Regions from separate parts of the Nocardiopsis sp. iso_25 genome, predicted to be linked through region 2. Evidence: riboswitches for the same ligand, from Rfam matches in the RefSeq annotation. Region 2 holds a riboswitch; each other region holds the start of a gene.

Region 1 (6,688 bases), 500 kb from region 2:
CGCGGCCGGGCGCTGGTTCGTGTCCCTGCTGTGTGAGGACACCATCACGTCGGCCCCGGCCGTCAACAACGCGGTCGGTGTCGATGCCGGAATCACCTCCGTGGTGATCTTGTCGACCGGGGAGAAGGTGGCCAACCCACGCCACGAGCAACGCGACCGGGCCAGGCTGGCCCGGGCGCAGCGGGCGCTGGCCCGTAAGGCCAGGGGCAGCGCGAACCGGGACAGGGCGCGGCGGAAGGTGGCGCGGGTGTGCGCCCGCATCACCGACCGCAGGCGCGACTTTTTGCACAAGCTCTCCACTCGACTCGTCCGCGAGAACCAAGTGGTCGTGATCGAGGACCTGGCCGTGCGCAACATGGTCAAGAACCGCAGGCTGTCCCGGGCGATCTCGGACGTGGCCTGGCGTGAGCTGCGCACCATGTTGGAGTACAAGTGCGCCTGGTACGGGCGGGACCTGATCGTGGTGGACCGGTTCTTTCCCTCCTCCAAGGCGTGCTCGACCCCCGGATGCGGGTACGTGCACGCGTCGTTGCCGTTGCGTGTACGGGAGTGGAGGTGCCCCGGTTGTGGGGTGGTCCATGACCGTGATGTGAACGCGGCGCTCAATCTCGAAGCCGCCGGGCTGGCGGTTGTTGCCTGCGGAGCTGGTGTGAGACCTCAACGGGAGTCCTCCCGGACGGGGCGACCGGCGACGAAACAGGAAGGCCACGGGGCGACCCGTGACGAGGCGTTGGCCTCGAACCACCGGTAGGCGGTTCCGCGATCTCTTGCCTTCAGGCAGGAGAGGAAGTCAAAATGGGTGAAACCGACAGGGGAGCGCGCGAGCGCTGAGAGTGCGGCACCAGGCCGCAGACCCTTACACACCTGATCTGGGTCATGCCAGCGAAGGAAGTCGTAGGAACCGTCACCGGTGGCGTGCTCCCGCGCACCGGGACGTCCCGGCGCGCGCGGAACGCGTCCCGGCGCCGCTCTCGGCCGCACGGGCCCCTCGCACCCCCCGGCGAAGGGACACCGAATGAAGAGGAACACCACCACCCCCCAGGGCACCGGCTTCCGGCACGACGTCCTCGGTCGGCTGCGGAGCTGGCGCACCGTCGACATCGTCGTGGCCGCCGTCATCGGCGTCGCGGTCGGCGTGGTCTTCTGGCTCTGGAACATCGTCTGGTCGGTCACGACCCCGCTCTTCGTCGGCTTCCCGCCCGCGCAGGCCGTCGTCTACGGCATGTGGCTGATCTCCGGCGTGCTGGGCGGCCTGATCATCCGCAAGCCCGGCGCGGCCCTGCTCACCGCCGTCGCCGCCGCCTCGGTGTCGGCGCTCCTGGGCACCCAGTGGGGGATCATGGTCATCCTCGACGGCGCCCTCCAGGGCATCCTGCCCGAACTCGTCTTTCTCGCCTTCGGCTACCGCCGCTGGGGCATGGGCGTGGCCGTCCTCGCGGCGGCGGTCGCGGGCGTCTCCCCGGCCATCCGCGACAACCTCGCCTACAACGTGACCTGGCCGCTGTCCTACCAGATCACCTACGGCGTCATCGTGGTGGTCAGCGCCGCCCTCATCGCGGGCGTGGGCGCCCGCCTGCTCACCACCGCCCTGGCCCGCTCCGGTGCGCTGGCCCCCTTCCCGTCCGCGAGGGGCTGACCGTGGCCTCCGCGAACGGGCGCCGGACGGCGGCCGGGGGCCCCGGCGCGCGCGTGGAGCTCTCCGGCTGGGGCTGGCGGCACTCGGGCCGCGGGTCCCACGCGCTGCGCGGCGTGGACCTGGTGATCGAGCCGGGTGAACGCGTGCTGCTGCTGGGCGCCTCCGGCGCGGGCAAGTCCACCCTGCTGCACTCGCTGGCCGGCCTGACCGGCGAGGACGCCGCCATCAGCGGCGACCACGAGGGCACCCTGCTCCTGGACGGAGAGCCCGCCGACCGGAGCCGGGGCTCGGTCGGCCTGGTCAGCCAGGACCCCGAGACGCAGCTGGTGATGGCGCGCGCGGGCGACGACGTCGCCTTCGGCCCGGAGAACCTGGGCGTGGCCCCCGACCTCATCTGGCCACGCGTCCACGAGGCACTGGAGGCCGTGGGCTTCCCGTACGGACCGCGCCACCCGACCGGCGCGCTGTCGGGCGGTGAGAAGCAGCGCCTGGTGATCGCCGGGGCCCTGGCGATGCGCCCCCGCCTGCTGCTGCTGGACGAGCCCACCGCCAACCTCGACCCGGCCGGGGCCGCGCTGGTGCGCGGCGTGCTGGCCCGCCTGCTCGCCGAGACCGAGGCGACCCTGGTGCTGGTCGAGCACCGGGTGGCCGACGTCGTGGACCTGGTGGACCGGGTCGTGGTCGTGGCGCCCGGCGGCGGGGTCGTCGCCGACGGGCCGCCGGGGACCGTGTTCGCCGAGCACGGGCGCTCGCTGGCCGCGCAGGGCGTGTGGGTGCCCGGGTTCGAGCCCGCGCCCGTCCTTGAGCCCGCGCCGGGCGGTGAGCCCCTGCTGGAGGCCGTGGGCGTCACGGCGCGCACCCCGAGCCAGCTCGGCGTGCGCGCGGCGCCGCGGCGCACGGTGTTCGAGGGGGTGGACGCCACCGTCCGAGCCGGGACCGCGACCGCCCTGACCGGACCCAACGGCGCGGGCAAGTCCACGCTGCTGACCCTTCTCGCCGGACTGTCCAGGCCCCAGCGGGGAGCGGTGCTGCCGCGCGGGCCGCTGGCCGGGGCCGACCCGCGCCCGCTCGTGCGCTGGCCCGCCCGCAGGCTGGCCCGGTACGTGGGCACGGTCTTCCAGCACGCCGAGGACCAGTTCGTCACCGCCACCGTGCGCGACGAGCTGTGCTTCGCCCCGCTGCGCGCCGGGATGGGCGAGGCCGAGACCGAGGCCTGGGTGGGCGAGCTGATGGAGCGCCTGCGCCTGTCCGCGCTGGCCGACGTGCACCCCTACACGCTCTCGGGCGGTGAGAAGCGGCGGCTGTCGGTGGCCACGGCGCTCAGTTCGGGCCCCGCGCACGCGCCCGACGCGCTCGTCCTGGACGAGCCCACCTTCGGCCAGGACACCCGGACCTGGACCGAACTCGTGGAGCTGCTCGCCACCCTGCGGTCCGCGGGCCGCGCGGTGGTCATGGCCACCCACGACGACCTGTTGCTGCGGAGTCTGGCCGACGCGCGGGTGCGCGTGGCCGGGGGCCGCGCCGTCCAGGAGGCCGCCGCACCGGACGCGGGCGCCGGGGCGGAGCCGCCCGGCCCGCCGGAGCCGACCGGGCCCGCGGGGCACACGCCGGTGGGAAGGGGGAGCCGTGGCTGACCGGAGGCTTCCGGACACACCCGTGGACGGGGACCGTGTCCCGGGCGGGGCCCGCGTGCCGGAGGGGAACCGAGAGACGGACGAGGTCCGTCGTGCGCCGGATGAGGTCCGTGTACCGGACGAGGTACGAGGGCAGGGCGGGGCCGGTGCCCCGCCGGGGGACGCGCTCACCCTGGAGGCTCCCGCGGACGGCGGGGCGCGCTTCTGGCTGGTCGGGCTCAACCCGGCGGCCAAACTGCTCGCCGCCCTGCTGCTGGGCGTGGGCCTGGTCCCGGCCGTGGACGCCGTCACCGGCGGCGCGGTGCTGGCGGGCGTCCTGCTGCTCCTGCCGTTCAGCGGGATCGACCGGCGCACCCTGCTCGTCCTGGGCGGGCCCTTCCTGCTCATGGGGCTCTCCAGCGGGCTGGTCAACTACCTGTACGGGGAGCACGGTGCGGAGGGCGCGCTGGGCGCCGCGGTGCGCCTGCTGGCCATCGCCCTGCCCGGGCTGCTCGCCGCCGTGAGCAGCGACCCCACGGAGACCGCCGACGCCCTGGTACAGCGGCTGCGGCTCCCCGAGCGTCCCGCCATGGGCGTGCTGGCGGCGCTGCGGCTCGTCCCGCTGCTCGCCGACCAGTGGCGCACGATCACACTGGCGCGGAGGGCTCGCGGGCTGGAGGCCGGGCGCGACCCGGTCAGGGCGGTCGCGCTGTTCTTCGGCCGCCTGTTCGCCCTGTTGGTGCGCTCCATCCGCACCGGGACGCTGCTGGCCGCGGCGATGGACGCGCGCGCCTTCGGGACCGGGCCGCGCACCCGCGTCCGGGAGAGTCGCTGGCGGACCGCGGACACGCTGCTGCTGGCGGGGGCCGCCCTGCTCCTGGCGGCGGCCTACACCCTGTCCGCACGCCTGGGCACCCTGGTGCTGCTCTTCTCCTGAACCGGGTGGTAAGCAGTTCGGAGACAGTGGTGACGTCCGAGTAGTGAGGGGCAGCAGACCGTGGGCGAGTTCGTGCGTGTGGAGACCGATCCGGACCATCCGGCCGTGGCCGTGATCCGGCTGGACAGGCCGAAGGTGAACGCGCTCAACGCCGCGCTCACCGCGGAGATCGCCGAGGCCGCGACCCGCGTCGCCAAGGACCCGGACGTGCGCGCCGTGGTCGTCTACGGCGGTGAGCGGGTGTTCGTCGCGGGCGCTGACATCAAGGAGATGGCCGACCTCACCGCCGCGCAGATGCTCGGCTACGCGCGCGACCTCCAGAGCGCTCTGAACCTGGTGGCCCGCATCCCCAAGCCGGTCGTGGCGGCGGTCACCGGGTACGCGCTCGGCGGCGGCCTGGAGCTGGCACTGGCCGCGGACTTCCGGGTGGCGGGTGCCGGGGCCAGGCTGGGCGTGCCCGAGATCCAGCTCGGCGTCATCCCCGGCGCGGGCGGGACCCAGCGCCTGCCCCGCCTGATCGGCTCCTCCAGGGCCAAGGAGATGATCTTCAGCGGTCGCCACGTGAAGGCGGACGAGGCCCGGGAGATCGGCCTGGTGGACCAGGTCGTCCCGGACGAGGAGGTCTACCGGGCCGCCGTGGCGCTGGTCGCCCGGTACGCCCAGGGTCCGGCCGTGGCGCTGGCCGCGGCCAAGGAGGCGGTGGACCGGGGCCTGGAGACGGACCTGGACACCGGTCTGGAGATCGAGCGCCTGCACTTCGCGGGCCTGTTCTCGACCGAGGACCAGAAGGACGGCATGCGCAGTTTCGTCGAGCAGGGACCCGGCAAGGCCGCCTTCAAGGGGCGCTGACGGGGCGATGAAGCGGCGCCGGAGGGCCGCCGGACGGACCGGTCCGAGCCGACCGGGCGCCGGAACAGCAGGTCGGGGCGGCGGCACACGGCGTCGTGCCGTCCGCCCCGCAGCCGTTTCGGTGGATTCGAGAACTTTTCACCCCGCTCGTTGGATCGAACGGTGTCACGGGGGGTTCGGCCGAACGTCCGGATCCGGCCAGTCCGGACGGGAGGGAGGGAACCGCCCACGCCAGTTTTCCGTCATACTCGTGAGGGTCGCCCCCGGACGGACGCGCCGCCTGAACCCCGGACGCCCGGCGGTGCGGAAGCGACCACACGGGCCCGAGACCGGGACGAACAAGCCAATGGTGACCCATCCCCCGGCCGCTAAGCTGGACGCGGTGGTATGTGGTCTTTTGAGGGGATGAGTTCTCGATGGCAATGTCGGCAGGTTTCCCCATGGGTGAGGAGCTGCCGGAGCGCATCGGCCACTACGTCATCCGCCGCCGCATCGGGCAGGGCGGCATGGGCGTGGTGTACCAGGCCGAGGACCCCCGGACCGAGCAGTTCGTCGCGGTGAAGGTCCTCAAGCCGGAGGTCGCGGGCGACCAAATCGCCCGGGCCCGCCTCGCCCGCGAGGTCGAGACCATGCGCCGCGTGCACAGCCCCAACGTGGCCGAGGTCATCGAAGCCGACACCCAGGCCGAGCTGCCGTGGGTGGTCACCGAGCACATCCCCGGCCCGACCCTGGACGCCACGGTCACCAACCACGGACCGCTGCGCGGCCGCGCGCTCACCCGCTTCGTCACCGGCATGGCCCGCGCGATCCGGGACATCCACGCGGTGGACGTGATCCACCGCGACCTCAAGCCCGGCAACGTGATCATCTCCAACGGCGAGCCGATCGTCATCGACTTCGGCATCGCGCACGCGGTGGACGGCGCCAAGCTGACCCAGACCGGCACGTTCGTGGGCACGCCCAGCTACCTGTCCCCGGAGGTCATCGAGGGCACCGACCTGGGCCCGGCCACCGACATCCACGCCTGGGGCGGCACCGTCGCCTTCGCCTCCACCGGCCGCCCGCCCTACGGCGCGGGCACCTTCGAGGTCATCTTCTTCCGCATCCTCAACGGCGAGATCGACATGGACGGGATGCACGAGGCGCTGCGGCCGCTGGTCAACCGCGCCGTCTCCCGTGACATGCGCAGCCGCCCCACGGCGGAGGAACTGCTGGAGGAGGCCAGCCGCCTCAACCTCGACCTGCCCTGGACCGAGGACGCGGGAGGCCGTCCCACCGGGCTCACCGGCAGCCACACCGTGTACCACCCGACCACGGCCGGGGGCACCGGGGAGGAACCGGGCAGCGGCGGCTCGGGCGGCGCCGCCGCGGCGGGCGCGGCCGGTGCCGCGCTCGGCGGCGCGGCGGGCTACCTGGCCGGTCGCGCGGCCCAGAACGACCAGGGCTGGGGCCCCTCGCACACCGGCGGCCCCGCCTCCAGCGCCTGGTCCCCGTCCGGGGACCCCGCGAGCCCGGCCTCCGCGGCGCACTCCGGCGGGCTGGTCGACGACCCCGTGTCCACCGACGACCTCTCGGGCGCGGCGAACGGCCGCCGCGCCGACGACCCGGAGTCCACCGACGACCTCTCCGGCGCGCGGCGCGGCTGGGACGACG
Region 2 (6,688 bases):
GGTCATCGCGGCGGAGACGCGCAAGTTCTTCGCCCACCCCGACTGGAGGGACCCGGACAAGGTCATGGAGGACGTGACCAAGGTCTGACCCGGTAGGGGCCGTGAGCCCCACCGGAGGACGCAACGGGGAGGGGGGACCTGCGCTGAGCCGGTCCCCCCTCGGCGTTCCCCCTCCGGACGCCGCTGCTACCACCAGGCGTGGAAGTGGTGCACCGGGCCCTGTCCGCCGCCCGCGTCGATCTCGTCGGCGCGCCGGATGGCCTCGGTCAGGTAGTCCTTGGCGCCGCCCACCGCGGCGGCCACGTCCGGCCGCTGCGGCAGCAGGGCCGCGATCGAGGAGGACAGCGTGCACCCGGTGCCGTGCGTGTTGCGGGTGGCCACCCTCGGGGCGCGGAACTCGACCGGGTCGGCGTCCCGGGAGACCAGGACGTCGACGCTCTCACCGCCGGGCAGGTGGCCGCCCTTGAGCAGGACCCTGCGCGGGCCGAGGTCCAGCAGCCGCCAGGCCTGGGCGCGCATCGACGCCAGATCGGTCGCCTCGGGCTCCTCCAGCAGGTCTGCGGCCTCGGGCAGGTTCGGGGTGACCAGGTCCGCGCGGGGCAGGAGCTTGGTACGCAGCGCGTCGACGGCCGAGGCCTCCAGCAGGCGGTCCCCGCTCTTGGCGACCATCACCGGGTCCACCACCACGTTCGGCAGCGTGTGGCGGTCGATCGCCTCGGCCACGGCCTCGGTGACCTCCGAGGTGCCCAGCATGCCCACCTTGACCGCGTGCACGACGGCGTCGGTGAAGAGGGTGTCCATCTGGTGGGCGACGAAGCGCGCGGGGATCGGGTGGACCCCGGTGACGCCGAGCGTGGACTGGGCGGTCAGCGCGGTGATCACCGTCATCCCGAAGGTCCCGTGCGCGGAGAAGGCCTTGAGGTCGGCCTGGACGCCCGCGCCCCCGCTGGGGTCGCTGCCGGCGATGGACACGATGTTGTACACGCTCATGGCGTTCCTTCGCTAGTGCTAACTAGGGCAGGTTCGACGGGTGTGCTCTCAGCCGGGAACGTGTCCCGGCACCCCGCGCCTCCGGAGCCGCGTCGGCGGCCCCGGTCATTATGTGTTTGTGGTGCGTTCCGGGCAGGATACCCACAGAACGCCGAAGGGGTCCGCCCGGGGGATGCGGGCGGACCCCTGGAGGGGTTCACGGGGAGCGGGCCCCGGGGGCGGGTGCTCAGGCGGAGGTGCCCTCGGTCCGGCGGGCCTTGGTCCGCTTGTAGACGCGGGCCAGGATGAACCACAGCACCAGCAGGCCGATGAGCACGACGACGATGTTGCTGATCACGCCGCTCCACTGGGCCAGAACGGGCTCGATGGCCGGGCCGAAGACGTAGCCGAGGCCGATCCAGATGGTGTTCCACACCGCGGAGCCGATGACTGTGTACAGCGAGAACTTGAACAGGGGCATCCGCTCGATCCCGGCGGGCACCGAGATGAAGCTGCGGACCAGGGGCACGCACCGGCCCAGCAGGACGGCGACGCCGCCGAAGCGGGCGAAGAAGCGCTCGGCCTTGTAGAAGTCCTCGATCTCCAGCAGCGGGGTCTTCTCGACCAGCCAGGCCGTGCGCTCGCGGCCCAGGAGCGCGCCGATCGCGTAGAAGCCCCACGCGCCGACCAGGCAGCCGATCGTCGCCCACACGATGGCCAGCCACACGTTCATGTGTCCGGCGTAGGCGAGGAACCCGGCGCCGGGCAGGACCGCCTCACTGGGCATCGGCGGGAAGAAGGTCTCGATGAACAGCGCCACGCCGACACCGGGTTCGCCCAGGGTCGTCATCAGGTTCAGGACCCACCCGATGAATCCCTCGTACTCGTGGGCGACGTCGACGTCGGTCGTCGAGGCCGCGGTCATCAGCAGATTCGTTGTCATGCGGTTGTCGTTCCCGTTCTCAGACGTGGGTGGGGGTCCGGTGGAGTTCGGCTTCTTCCATCCGGAGGCGCTTGCGGCGCTCCCAGACGATGGCCGCCGCCACGATCGCGAAGCCGATCGCCATCAGGCCGACTGTCACCGGGACGTCGGTGGGGGCCAGGAACGTGCGGTCCTCGTCCTGCCAGGGCCACAGGGCGCGCAGCGAACCGGCCATGAGGCCGGTGAGGACCACCAGGGTCATGTGGTGGAAGTTCTCCAGCAGGTGCTGGAGCAGCTTCACGAACAGCGACAGGCCCGTGAGCATGCCGAGCGCGAACACAGAGAGGTAGGCGATGTCCATGTCGCCGACCGCGCTGATCGTGGGCTCGTACAGGCCCAGCGTCAGCAGGATGAAGGACCCGGACAGCCCTGGCAGCACCAGCGCGCAGACGGCCACCGCCGCGGCGAGGAAGACGACGACCGGGTGGGTGGGCAGGTTGGCGCCGGGCAGGCCGGTGAGGAAGAACGCCCCCGCGGCGAAGACCAGGGCGATGAGGTAGTGCCGGGCCCGCCACCCGTGACCCGCGCCGGTGTAGGGGATCCACAGGCAGGCCAGGACCAGGCCGAAGAACAGCGCGTACGCGTACTGGGTGTGGGACTCGACCAGCGGGGCGAGGACCACGGCCGCCATACCGAGGAAGGCCACCATGCCGACGAGCGCGGGGACCAGCACGCTCCAGTCCACCTGGCGGAACTGCTCCTGGGCGCGCTCCCTCCCGCGTCCGCGCGGGACGTCGGTGACGTAGCGCCTGACACCGCTGACCATGTGGCCGGCGCCGCCGATGAGCTTGTCGTAGAGACCGACGATGAGGGCGACCGTACCGCCGCTGATACCGGGAAGGGCCTCCGAGGCGCCCACGGCGCCGCCGCGCACCGCGTTGAAGATGTAGCTGCCTACTGAGTTGGGCATCTGGGTTCTTGGGAGCGCTTCGGGCCGGGCCCGGGGAAGCGCGCCGTCCTCCGTCCTAGTGGTGTCACCGCACGCGCACCGTGTGCACGGGTGGAGGGGTGGGTCAAAGGTGGTCCTCGCGGTCCACGGCCTCGACCGGAGGCGGAGTGGACCGGTCGGCCCCGGCCGGGAGTGTGCGAACCGGTCGGAGCGGGGGAGGGGAAACCGTGGGGCCTTGGACCAGGCGACGCCAGTCTAGCGGTGGCGGAGGGGGTCCAGAGCGGCCGACGTCCGGTGAAACCCCTGTTTCGGCTGGGTAAGTCCATATTGACCCTGTGCCCGAAATGAAGGGTCCGGTACCGCCCGGGTGCGGAGTTCCGCAGCAGGCCGCCGGGGAGGCCGGGTGCCCGGCCGCGAGCGCCGTCTCCGGCACGGTCCGGCACCCGTTCCGAAGTCCGTCCCCGGGGCCCGCCCCGGAACGGGGGGTTCGGCCGCAGGACCTGTTCCGACATGACCCCGGGCCCGTGGAGGAGTCCCCGGCGGGGACCGGAGAGCGGACCGGCTCTCAGGGAAGGGTCGGGACGGCCGGAGCGGGTGAACCGGTCCCGGTGACCGACGCCGCCCACCGGTAGTCCTGTTTGCCGACCGCCGTACGCCGCACCCGGTCCACGAAGTGCACGGTGCGCGGCACCTTGAACCCCGCCAGCCGGACCCGGCAGTACGCGCGCAGCTCCGCCTCCTCCAGACGGGCGTTCGCGGCCAGCGAGACCAGCGCGGTCACCCGCTGCCCGAGGTACTCGTCGGGCGAGGGCACCACGATGGCGTCCTCCACCGAGGGGTGGGCCTTGAGCACGGCCTCCACCTCCTCGGGGTAGACCTTCTCCCCGGCGGTGTTGATCACCGCGCTGCCGCGTCCCAGCAGCGCGATCGAGCCGTCGGCGTCCCACGTCCCGAAGTCGCCCGACAGCGCCCAGCGGCGCCCCTCGGCGTCGGTGGGGAAGGTGCGCGCGGTCGCCAGGGGGTCGTTGTAGTAGCCCAGCGGGATCCGTCCGGTGCGCGCGATCCGCCCCACCTCCCGCGAACCCGGGGGCAGCGGGCGCAGGGACGCGTCCAGCACCGCGATGCTGCCGCCCATGGTGAAGCTGCGGCTGCCCGAGGGGCCGCCCCCGGAGGGGGCCTCCGCCGGACCGGCCGGTTCGGCGCCGGTCGCCGACCCGCACACGCCCGTCTCCGACCCCCCGTAGGCGTCGGAGAGGGACACGTCCTCGCGCCAGGCGTGCCACAGCGCGCGCACCGCCGGGGTGAGCGGGGTGCCGCCGGAGCGGACCGAGGCCAGGTCCGGGCACAGCCCCGGTTCGGTGAGCAGGTGGCGGGCCAGCGGGCGGGCCATGGCGTCGCCCACCAGCTGGAGCGCGTGCACGCCCTCCCGGTGCGCCGTCTCCAGCACCCGGTCCGGACGGAAGCTGCGGTCGGTGGACAGCACCACCCGCTTGCCGCACAGCAGCATGCTCAGCGCGTTCCACTGTCCGGCCGCGTGCATGAGCGGACCGAGGACCAGCATGCGCTGCTCGAAGCAACGCGCGGCGCGCTCGGCCACCTCCCGCGGGGTGCGGGCGCTGGGCGTGCCCGGAGCGCGGCGCTCCAGGGCCGCGCGGAAGATGTCCGCCTGCCGCCACAGCACGCCCTTGGGGTAGCCCGTCGTGCCGCCGGTGTAGAGCAGGTAGTGGTCCTCGCCGCTGGTCGGGGGCAGGACCGCGTCCTCGGGCGCCGAGGCCAGCGCTTCCTCGTAGTCGAGGCCCCGCGTCCCGCGCGCGGAGCCGTCCGCGACGAGCAGGACGTGGCGCAGCCGGGGCAGGTCGGAGCGGACCGTGTCCACCGCCCCGGCCAGCGAGTCCTCCGCGATCAGCGCGACCGCGTGCGAGTCGGCCAGGACGTGGCGCAGCTCGCCCGCGACGTAGCGGTAGTTGACGTTGACCGGGACCGCTCCCGCGCGCAGGACGCCGAGGAAGGACTCCACCCACTCGGCGCGGTTGAACGCCAGGACGGCGACGTGCTCGCCGGGGCGCACGCCCGCGCCGACCAGGTGGCGGGCCAGCCGCAGCGAGCGCTCGTGCAGGGCGCGGTAGGTGAGCCGACGGGGGCCGGCGACCAGGGCGGTCCGGTCCGGCACGGCGTCGGCGACCGCCGCGAACAGGCGGGAGAGCGAGAAGGGGGCGTCCGGGGACGCGGAGGTGGGCACGCCTGACCTCCCGGGCACGGTCGACGGAGCCGTCCACGGCTCGGTGCTCGCGGCGGCTGAGTGGCTGATGGTGCGACCGTACCCCTCGGGGGGCTGCCCGACCGCCGTCGGGGCTGTGGAGCGCGTCACCAGGGGCGTTATCGCAGGTCACCATGGATGTGACGACCCCGCTCAGAGGGTGTGCGCGGCGTTTCGCGGACGGGTTTTCGGGCATCGCCCCCGAGCTGTGACATCTCCCACCCCTTGTGGGCTCACCGGATCATCTGCTCAACTCTTGGGGACCTCCCGCCGAAGGGGCGCGATCCGGCCCGATGGTGGGTATCAACTGTCTGACATCGGTCAATGGTGATCGGAGCGGCTAGATGGGCAACACCCAGAACCTGGGACAGCGGGACTCCGCCGGGAACCCCGGTGGAGAGGCACTCTCCGGCGCGGACCACATCGCGCTCGCGCGGGCGCGGTCGGCGCACAACTACTCACCCCTTCCCGTCGTGATCGCCGAGGGCCGTGGCGCCTGGGTGACCGACGTCGAGGGCAGGAGGTACCTGGACTGCCTGGCCGGGTACTCCGCCATGAACTTCGGCCATCACAACCCCGACCTGCTCGCGGCGGCGCACCGGCAGATCGACCGGGTGACCCTCACGAGCCGGGCCTTCTACAACGACCAGTTCGGCCCGTGGGTCAGCGCCCTCGCCGACATGGTCGGCAAGGAGAAGGTCCTGCCGATGAACACCGGCGCCGAGGCGGTGGAGACCGGCATCAAGGTGGCCCGCAAGTGGGCCTACGAGGTCAAGGGCGTGCCCGAGAACGAGGCGACCATCGTCGTGGCGGGCGCCAACTTCCACGGACGCACCACCACCATCGTCTCCTTCTCGTCGGACCCTGAGGCCAGGACCGGTTTCGGGCCCTACACGCCGGGTTTCCGGTCCGTGCCCTACGGTGACGCCGAGGCCATCGAGGCCGCCATCGACTCCACGACCGCGGCGGTCCTCATCGAGCCCGTGCAGGGCGAGGCGGGCGTGATCGTGCCCCCGGCGGACTTCCTGCCCCGGGTCAGGGAGATCTGCGACCGTGAGCGGGTGCTGTTCATCGCCGACGAGGTGCAGTCGGGCCTGGGCCGCACCGGGACGGTCCGGGCCTGCGAGCACAGCGGTGTGGTCCCCGACGCCTACCTGTTCGGCAAGGCGCTGGGCGGCGGCATCCTGCCGGTGTCGGCGATGGTCGCCGACGAGGACGTGCTCGGCGTCATCCAGCCCGGCCAGCACGGCAGCACGTTCGGCGGCAACCCGCTGGCCGGGGCGGTCGGGAGCACGGTCGTGCGGATGCTCACCGAGGGGCCCTACCTGGAGAACACGCGCCGTCTGGGCGAGGTGCTCAAGCGCCGCCTCAAGGAGTTCGTCGGGGACGGGGTGGTGTCCGCGCGCAGCATCGGACTGTGGGCCGGCATCGACGTCGACCCGTCGCTGGCCTCGGGCCGGGAGCTGTGCGAGCGCCTCGCCGACCACGGGGTCCTGGTCAAGGACACCCACGGCTCCACCGTGCGGATGTCGCCGCCCCTGGTGATCAGCGAGGAGGACCTCAACTGGGGTCTGGACCGCTTCGCCGAGGT
Region 3 (6,688 bases), 3.0 Mb from region 2:
CGACCTGTGCCTGGCCTGGTCGGACGAGATGTACCAGGCCAGCGGCTTCCCGACGGAGGTGCTGGGCCGGGGGCGGCGCCCCTTCGACGCGATGCGCACCGAGGTCATGGCCGGGCAGTACCTGGACACCCTGGAGCAGGTGCGGGGCACCGGTACACGCGAGGCGGCGCTGCGCGTGATGCGCTACAAGTCCGCCAAGTACACGGTAGAGCGCCCGCTGCACCTGGGCGCGGCGCTGGCGGGCCGCCACGAGGAGCTGGCCGGGGTCTACACCGGCTACGGCATCCCGCTGGGGATCGCCTTCCAGTTGCGCGACGACGTACTGGGCGTGTTCGGCGACCCGTCCACCACCGGCAAGCCCGCCGGGGACGACCTGCGCGAGGGCAAGCGGACGCTGGTGGTGGCCGAGACCCTGGCGCGCGCCGGGGCGGCCGACGCCGAGCGGTTCCGCTCGCTGCTGGGGGCGCCGGACCTGTCGGTGTCCTCGGTGGAGTGGATGTGCTCCCTGATCGAGGGCTCGGGCGCGCTGGCCGTGTGCGAGGAGATGATCGCGGAGTACGCCGACCGGGCCGTCGCGGCCCTGGACAGCCCCGAGCTGGACGAATCCGCCCGCGAGCCGCTGCGCCAGCTGGTCGTGGCCGCCACCTCGCGCTCCTCCTGAGGGTGCTTCCCTAGGGGACTTTCCCGGGTCCGCGCCCGCCCGGGGCCTGTTGTGCCCGTCCGCCCGCTCCGGTTGAATCGCTGACACGACATATCGCGAAATCGGGGAGTCTCCCATGTCTGGGCACACCGTTTCCCGCGGTCCGGTCGGCGCGGGCGAGAGAGCCCTCGCGCCGGACCTGGCGCGCGGGTTCATGCTCCTGTTCATCGCGCTCGCCAACACGGCCTGGTACCTGTGGGCGCTCCCGTCCAGCGGGGGCGGCGTCCACCCGGAGCCCGGCGGCGCGCTGGACCGGATCGCGCAGTTCGCCATCGTCATGGCGGTGGACATGCGCAGCTATCCGATGTTCGCCTTCCTGTTCGGGTACGGCATGGTGCAGCTGGCCCGGCGCCAGGAGGCGGCGGGCTCGTCCGCGCGGGAGGTGAACGCGCTGCTGCGCCGCCGCAACCTGTGGCTGCTCGCGTTCGGCTTCGTCCACGCCCTGCTGCTGTGGATGGGCGACATCCTGGGCGCCTACGGCCTGGCCGGGCTGCTCCTGGGCTGGCTGTTCCTGCGGCGCAGGGACGCCACGCTGCTGGTGTGGGCGGGGGTGTTCACCGGTCTGGCCGCCCTGCTCGCGGCGTTCAGCCTGCTGGGCCTGGCCTTCATGCCCGCGGACGCCCCCTCCTCCGCCGCGTTCGGCATGGACCAGACGGCCGCCAACATCGGCGACGCCTCGACCCTGGGCGCCGCGCTGGGCCGCGTCGTGGCCTGGCCGCTGGTCACGCTGGGCCAGGGACTGCTGGGCATGGTCGTGCCCGCGGCGATCCTGCTCGGCTACTGGGCCGCGCGCCGCAGGATCCTCGAGGAGCCGGGCGCGCACCTGGGCCTGCTGCGCTGGACCGCGGCCCTGGGCGTCGGCGTGGGCTGGCTGGGCGGGCTGCCCATGGCCCTGGCCCAGATCGGGGTCTGGGACCTGTCCCCGGCACAGGCGGGCATGCTGGCCATGCCGCACATGGTGACCGGGCTGGCCGGCGGCCTGGGCTACGTGGCGCTGATCGCGCTGACGGCGCACCGGATCCGGGGGCGCGGTCGCGCGCCGGGCGCGGTGGTCGGCGCGCTGTCGGCGACCGGCAAGCGCTCGCTGTCGGCCTACCTGGCCCAGTCGGTGCTGTGCGCACCGATCCTGGCGGCCTGGGGCCTGGGGCTGGGCGGCGAACTCGCCTCGTGGTCGATGGCCCTGTTCGCGGTGGGCGTGTGGCTGGTGACGGTGGCGGCGTCCTACGCCCTGGAGCGCGCGGGCAGGCGCGGACCGGCCGAGGCGCTGCTGCGCCGCCTGGCCTACCGCCGCCCGGTCGCGCGGGGCGCCCGGCAGGCGGAGGAGCCCGGGAACGCGTCGGGTCGGACGGCGGTCGGACACGGACCGGCCCGGGGCCCGGCGGACGGCGGGCGTCCCGCGCCCTGACCCCGGCGGCCCCGGAGCGCGGGGAGTGCCGACCTCGCCACACCCGGCCCCGCGGCGCAAAAAGGCGCGTGCCGCTCAGCGTCCGGCACGCCCTCGTAACGCAGGATGGGGTGTCATGGGCGACGATCACACGACAAACCACACCATAGGGGTGACGGGGGCGACGGGGGCGCTGGGCGGGCGGGTCGCCGCGCGGATCGCGCGGCTGGGCAGGCCCCAGCGGCTCATCGTACGCGACATCAACCGCGCTCCCGAGTACCCCGGCAGCAGCGCGGCGATGGCGGCCTACGAGGACTCCACGGGCTTCGAGCGGGCGTGCCGGGGGGTGGACACGCTGTTCCTGGTCTCGGCCACCGAGTCCGAGGACCGGATCGACGTCCACGTGAGCGCGGTGGACGCCGCGGTCAAGGCAGGGGTGTCCTGGATCGTCTACCTGTCCTTCCTGCGCGCGGGCCCGGCCTCCACCTTCACGTTCGCGCGCACGCACTTCTTCACCGAGGCGCACATCCGGTCCACGGGGGTGCGCTACACCTTCCTCAGACCCAGCCTGTACCTGGACCTGCTGCCCGACTGGGTGGACGGCGGGGGTGCGGTGCGGGGCCCGGCCGGTGACGGCCGGATCGCGTGGGTCTCGCGCGACGACGTGGCGGACGTGGCCGCGGCCGTGCTGACCGACCCCGCGGCCGCGCGCGCCTCGCACGACACCAGCCACGACGTCACCGGCCCGGAGGCGCTGTCCCTGGGCGCGACGGCGGAGAGGCTGAGCGTGCTCACCGGGCGCTCGGTGCACTACGTGCCCCAGACGCGGGAGGAGGCGCTGGAGTCGCGCCGCGGCGGCGCCCCCGACTGGGCGGTCGAGGGCTGGGTGACCTCCTACGCCGCGATCGCCGCAGGGGAGCTCGACGTGGTCTCGCCCGCCGTCCCCGACCTGACCGGCCATCCCGCCCAGTCCATCGAGGGCTTCCTGCGGCGCCACCCCAGCGCGCTGTCGCACGTCGCGGTCTGACCGCGGCCCGCCCTCCGCGCCGTACGCCCGCGCGGGGCGGCCCCCTGTGCCGTGGATCTCCCCCGACACCCGGCCCTTGACCTCAACAAATATTGAGGTAAGAGGCTGAGCGGTGTCGGAGACAGGCGGTGCGCACCGAGGGAGAGCGACATGCGAGCGGTACAGGTCCGTGAGTTCGGCGGCCCGGAGGTCCTGGTGGTCCGGGACGTGCCCGAGCCCGAGGCGGGACCGGGGCAGGCGCTGGTGGAGGTCGCCGCGGCGAACGTGATGTACCTGGACACCCTGGTCCGCGGCGGCTGGGGGCTGGACCACTTCCCCGTGACTCCCCCCTACGTCCCCGGCGCGGGCGTGGCAGGGCGGGTGGTCCGGATCGGCCCGGGCGTGGACCCGGGCTGGGAGGGGGTCGCGGTGGTCGCCGACACCGGGCACACGGACGGAACGCCGGAAAGACCCGCCCTGCCCGTGGACGGTTACGCCGAGCGGGCCGTGGTCCCGGAGTCGGCTCTGGTCAGGGTGCCCGAGGAGGTGGACCCCCGGGCGGCGCTGGCCCTGCTGCACGACGGGCCGACCGCGCTGGCGCTCGAGCGGGCGGCGGGCTTCGGGCCCAGCACCACGGTCCTGGTCGCCGCGGCCGCCGGAGGGGCGGGCACCCTGGCCGTCCAGTTGGCCCGCAGGGCCGGGGCACGGGTCATCGGCGCGGCCGGGGGCGGGGCCAAACTGGCCCTGGTCCGCGAACTGGGCGCGCAGGAGACCGTGGACTACTCCGAGCCGGACTGGCCGGAGCGGGTGCGCGCGCTGACCGGCGGCGCCGGGGTCGACGTGGTCCTGGACGGCGCCGGGGGCGCGCTGGGCGCGGCGGCCTTCGCGACCCTGGCCGACGGCGGCCGGTTCGTCGGCTACGGCTCGGCGGGCGGAAGCTTCACGGAGGTGGACGCGCGGGAGGCCGCGAGCCGCGGGATCGGGGTCCTGGGGCTGTCCGACCTCAAACAGGCCGGGGACGACCGGCGGGACGCCCTGCGGCTGGTGCTGGAGATGGCCCGTATGGGCAGGATCACCCCGCACGTGGGCCTGACCCTGCCGTTGGAGCGGGCCGCCGAGGCGCACGCCGCCCTGGAGGGGCGCACGGTGCTCGGCAAGGTCCTGCTGGTCCCCTAGAACCGGGCGGCGCTGACCGCTCGGACGCCGGAGGCGGCTCCGGGCGCCGGTCAGCCCCCGGCGCGGGCCGCCAGGCGCTGGCGCAGAGCGGCGGCGGCGGCCCGGGGGTCCTCCGCCTCCGTGATCGCGCGCACGACCACGACCCGGCGGGCCCCGGCGTCCAGCACGCGGTCGATGTTGTCGGCGTCGATCCCGCCGATGGCGAACCAGGGGCGGTCGGTGCCCAGCGCGGCCGCCTCCTCCACCAGCTCCAGCCCGGCGGCCGGGCGGCCCGGCTTGGTGGGGGTCGCCCAAGTCGGTCCGACGCAGAAGTAGTCGCTGCCGGGCTCCTCGGCGGAGGCGGCCGCGGCGGCGACGTCGTTGTTGGAGCGGCCGATCAGGGGGTCGGCGCCGATGATGTCGCGGGCCATGGGCACGGGCAGGTCCCGCTGGCCCAGGTGGAGGACGTCGGCGCGCACGGCGCGGGCGATGTCGGCGCGGTCGTTGACCGCAAGCAGGGCGCCGTACCGCTCGCACGCCTCCTTCATCACCTCCAGGGCCGCGATCTCCTCGCGCGCCTCCAGGCCCTTGTCCCGGAGCTGGATGATGTCCACTCCCCCGGCAAGGGCCGCGTCGGCGAACTCGGCCAGGTCTCCCCGGCTGGTCCGGGCGTCGGTGCACAGGTACAGAAGCGATGCGTCCAGGCGCTTGCGCAGGCTGGTTCCGTGGCTGGTCCTCACACGCTCCACCCTAGGCCCTGGTGCGTTCGGACCCAAGGGGGAGGAGCGCGGCGGCGCGCCCCTCCCCTCTCCCCCACGGGTCGCGAACGGGCCCGTGGGGCCGCGGACTAGAAGGCCAGGCTCTGGGCCCGGCGGCGCACCTCGGTGCCCCGGTTCTCGCGCATGGCCTGGATCGGCGTGCCCGGCAGGGAGTCGTCGGGGGTGAACAGCCAGCGCAGGGCCTCCTCGGAGGAGAAGCCCGCGTCGGTGAGCAGCAGCAGCGTCCCCGGCAGACCCTTGACCAGGTCGTCGCCGTCGATGAAGGCCGCGGGAATGGAGAGTTCGCCGTCGCGGACCACACCCATCATGCGGTTCTCGCGGATCAGCGTCTTGATCCGGTTCGGGCTCACGCCCAGCGGAGCGGCGGCTTCCTTGAGGGTCAGCCAGTCGCCGATCAGCGTGTCGATGTCGCGTTGTGTCACACCACCAATCTGCCACATCCGCGCACCTCCTTCCCCCCGGCACGGCGCACGTCGGCCACGGGTCCTAGAATGGGGACAGACCCCTACATCCCGCGGGAGCCGGGTGGGACCCGGCTGAGAGGGAGGCTGTGAGCCTCCGACCGCACGAACCTGATCCGGATCATGCCGGCGAAGGGAGTGGAAGCCACAGCCGTGCGCACCTCCGACGATTTCCACCGCGACCGCGTCGTCGTGGTCGGCGGCGGCCTGGTCGGGCGGGTCACCGCCTGGCGGGCCGCCCAACGCGGACTGAGCGTCACCCTGGTCGAGTCCGACCCCGCCCGCGCGGCCTCCACCGTGGCCGCGGGCATGCTGACCCCCGCCACCGAGGCGGCGTTCGGCGAGGAGCCCCTCATGGAGCTGGGCATCCGCTCGGCCCGCATGTACGCGGACTTCGTCGCCGAACTGGAGGAGGCCAGCGGCCTGGACGTGGGCCACCGCGCCACCGGCACGCTGCTGGTCGCCTTCGACCGCGACGACCTGGCCGTCCTCACCGAACTGCACGCGCTCCAGCGGAGGCTGGGCATCGCAGCCGAGCGCCTGACCGGCCGCGAGTGCCGCCGCCTGGAGCCCATGCTCGCCCCGTCCGTGCGCGGCGGCGTCCTGGCCCCCGACGACCACTCCGTGGACCCGCGGCGGCTGCTGCGCGCCCTGGCCGCGGCGGGCGGGCGCGCGGGCGTGACCGAGGTCCGCGGGCTGGTCGGGGAGGTCCTCTCCCCCGGCCCCGGGGGCGCCCGGCTGGGCGTGCGCCTGACCGGGGAGGCCGCGGCGGGCCAGACCCTGCCCGCGCACCAGGTGGTGCTGGCCGCGGGCTGCTGGGGCAACGGCATCGCGGTCCCCGAACCCGTGGTCCCGCCGCTGCGCCCGGTCAAGGGGCAACTGCTGCGCGCCCGGGTGCCCGACGGGGAACCGCCGCTCGTCGGCCGGACCGTCCGCGGCCTGGTCCGGGGATTCCCGACCTACCTGGTGCCGCGCGCCGACGGCGAGGTCGTCATCGGCGCCACCCAGGAGGAGCTGGGCCACGACACCTCGCTCACCGCCGGGGGGCTCTGGCAGGTGCTGAGGGACGCGCGCGAACTCGTCCCCGGGGTGAGCGAACTGGAGGTCACCGAGACCTGCGTCGGGCTGCGCCCCGGCTCCCCCGACAACGAACCCCTCCTGGGACCCACCCGGGTCCCGGGGCTGCACCTGGCCGCCGGGCAC

The links. Region 2 has a riboswitch for thiamine pyrophosphate ahead of thiD (bifunctional hydroxymethylpyrimidine kinase/phosphomethylpyrimidine kinase). Riboswitches for the same ligand answer to the same signal wherever they lie in the genome.
Region 1: another riboswitch for thiamine pyrophosphate. It lies ahead of AC0VX6_RS04835 (ECF transporter S component); the one in region 2 lies ahead of thiD (bifunctional hydroxymethylpyrimidine kinase/phosphomethylpyrimidine kinase).
Region 3: another riboswitch for thiamine pyrophosphate. It lies ahead of thiO (glycine oxidase ThiO); the one in region 2 lies ahead of thiD (bifunctional hydroxymethylpyrimidine kinase/phosphomethylpyrimidine kinase).

The regions. Positions count from the first base shown of each region.
Region 1 is NZ_CM149667.1:1,062,104-1,068,791, forward strand. Features, by position in the region: gene AC0VX6_RS04830 (RNA-guided endonuclease InsQ/TnpB family protein) at 1-751, shown strand, start outside; TPP riboswitch at 801-908, shown strand; gene AC0VX6_RS04835 (ECF transporter S component) at 1,016-1,636, shown strand; gene AC0VX6_RS04840 (ABC transporter ATP-binding protein) at 1,639-3,270, shown strand; gene AC0VX6_RS04845 (energy-coupling factor transporter transmembrane component T family protein) at 3,443-4,186, shown strand; gene AC0VX6_RS04850 (enoyl-CoA hydratase/isomerase family protein) at 4,247-5,035, shown strand; gene AC0VX6_RS04855 (protein kinase domain-containing protein) at 5,452-6,688, shown strand, end outside.
Region 2 is NZ_CM149667.1:1,560,136-1,566,823, forward strand. Features, by position in the region: gene AC0VX6_RS06860 (alanine/glycine:cation symporter family protein) at 1-88, shown strand, start outside; gene thiD (bifunctional hydroxymethylpyrimidine kinase/phosphomethylpyrimidine kinase) at 187-990, opposite strand; TPP riboswitch at 978-1,076, opposite strand; gene AC0VX6_RS06870 (DedA family protein) at 1,217-1,912, opposite strand; gene AC0VX6_RS06875 (DUF368 domain-containing protein) at 1,932-2,861, opposite strand; gene AC0VX6_RS06880 (acyl-CoA synthetase) at 3,406-5,079, opposite strand; gene rocD (ornithine--oxo-acid transaminase) at 5,442-6,688, shown strand, end outside.
Region 3 is NZ_CM149667.1:4,557,758-4,564,445, forward strand. Features, by position in the region: gene AC0VX6_RS19570 (polyprenyl synthetase family protein) at 1-661, shown strand, start outside; gene AC0VX6_RS19575 (DUF418 domain-containing protein) at 777-2,105, shown strand; gene AC0VX6_RS19580 (SDR family oxidoreductase) at 2,221-3,111, shown strand; gene AC0VX6_RS19585 (zinc-binding dehydrogenase) at 3,262-4,266, shown strand; gene thiE (thiamine phosphate synthase) at 4,317-4,985, opposite strand; gene AC0VX6_RS19595 (Rv2175c family DNA-binding protein) at 5,093-5,446, opposite strand; TPP riboswitch at 5,529-5,640, shown strand; gene thiO (glycine oxidase ThiO) at 5,609-6,688, shown strand, end outside.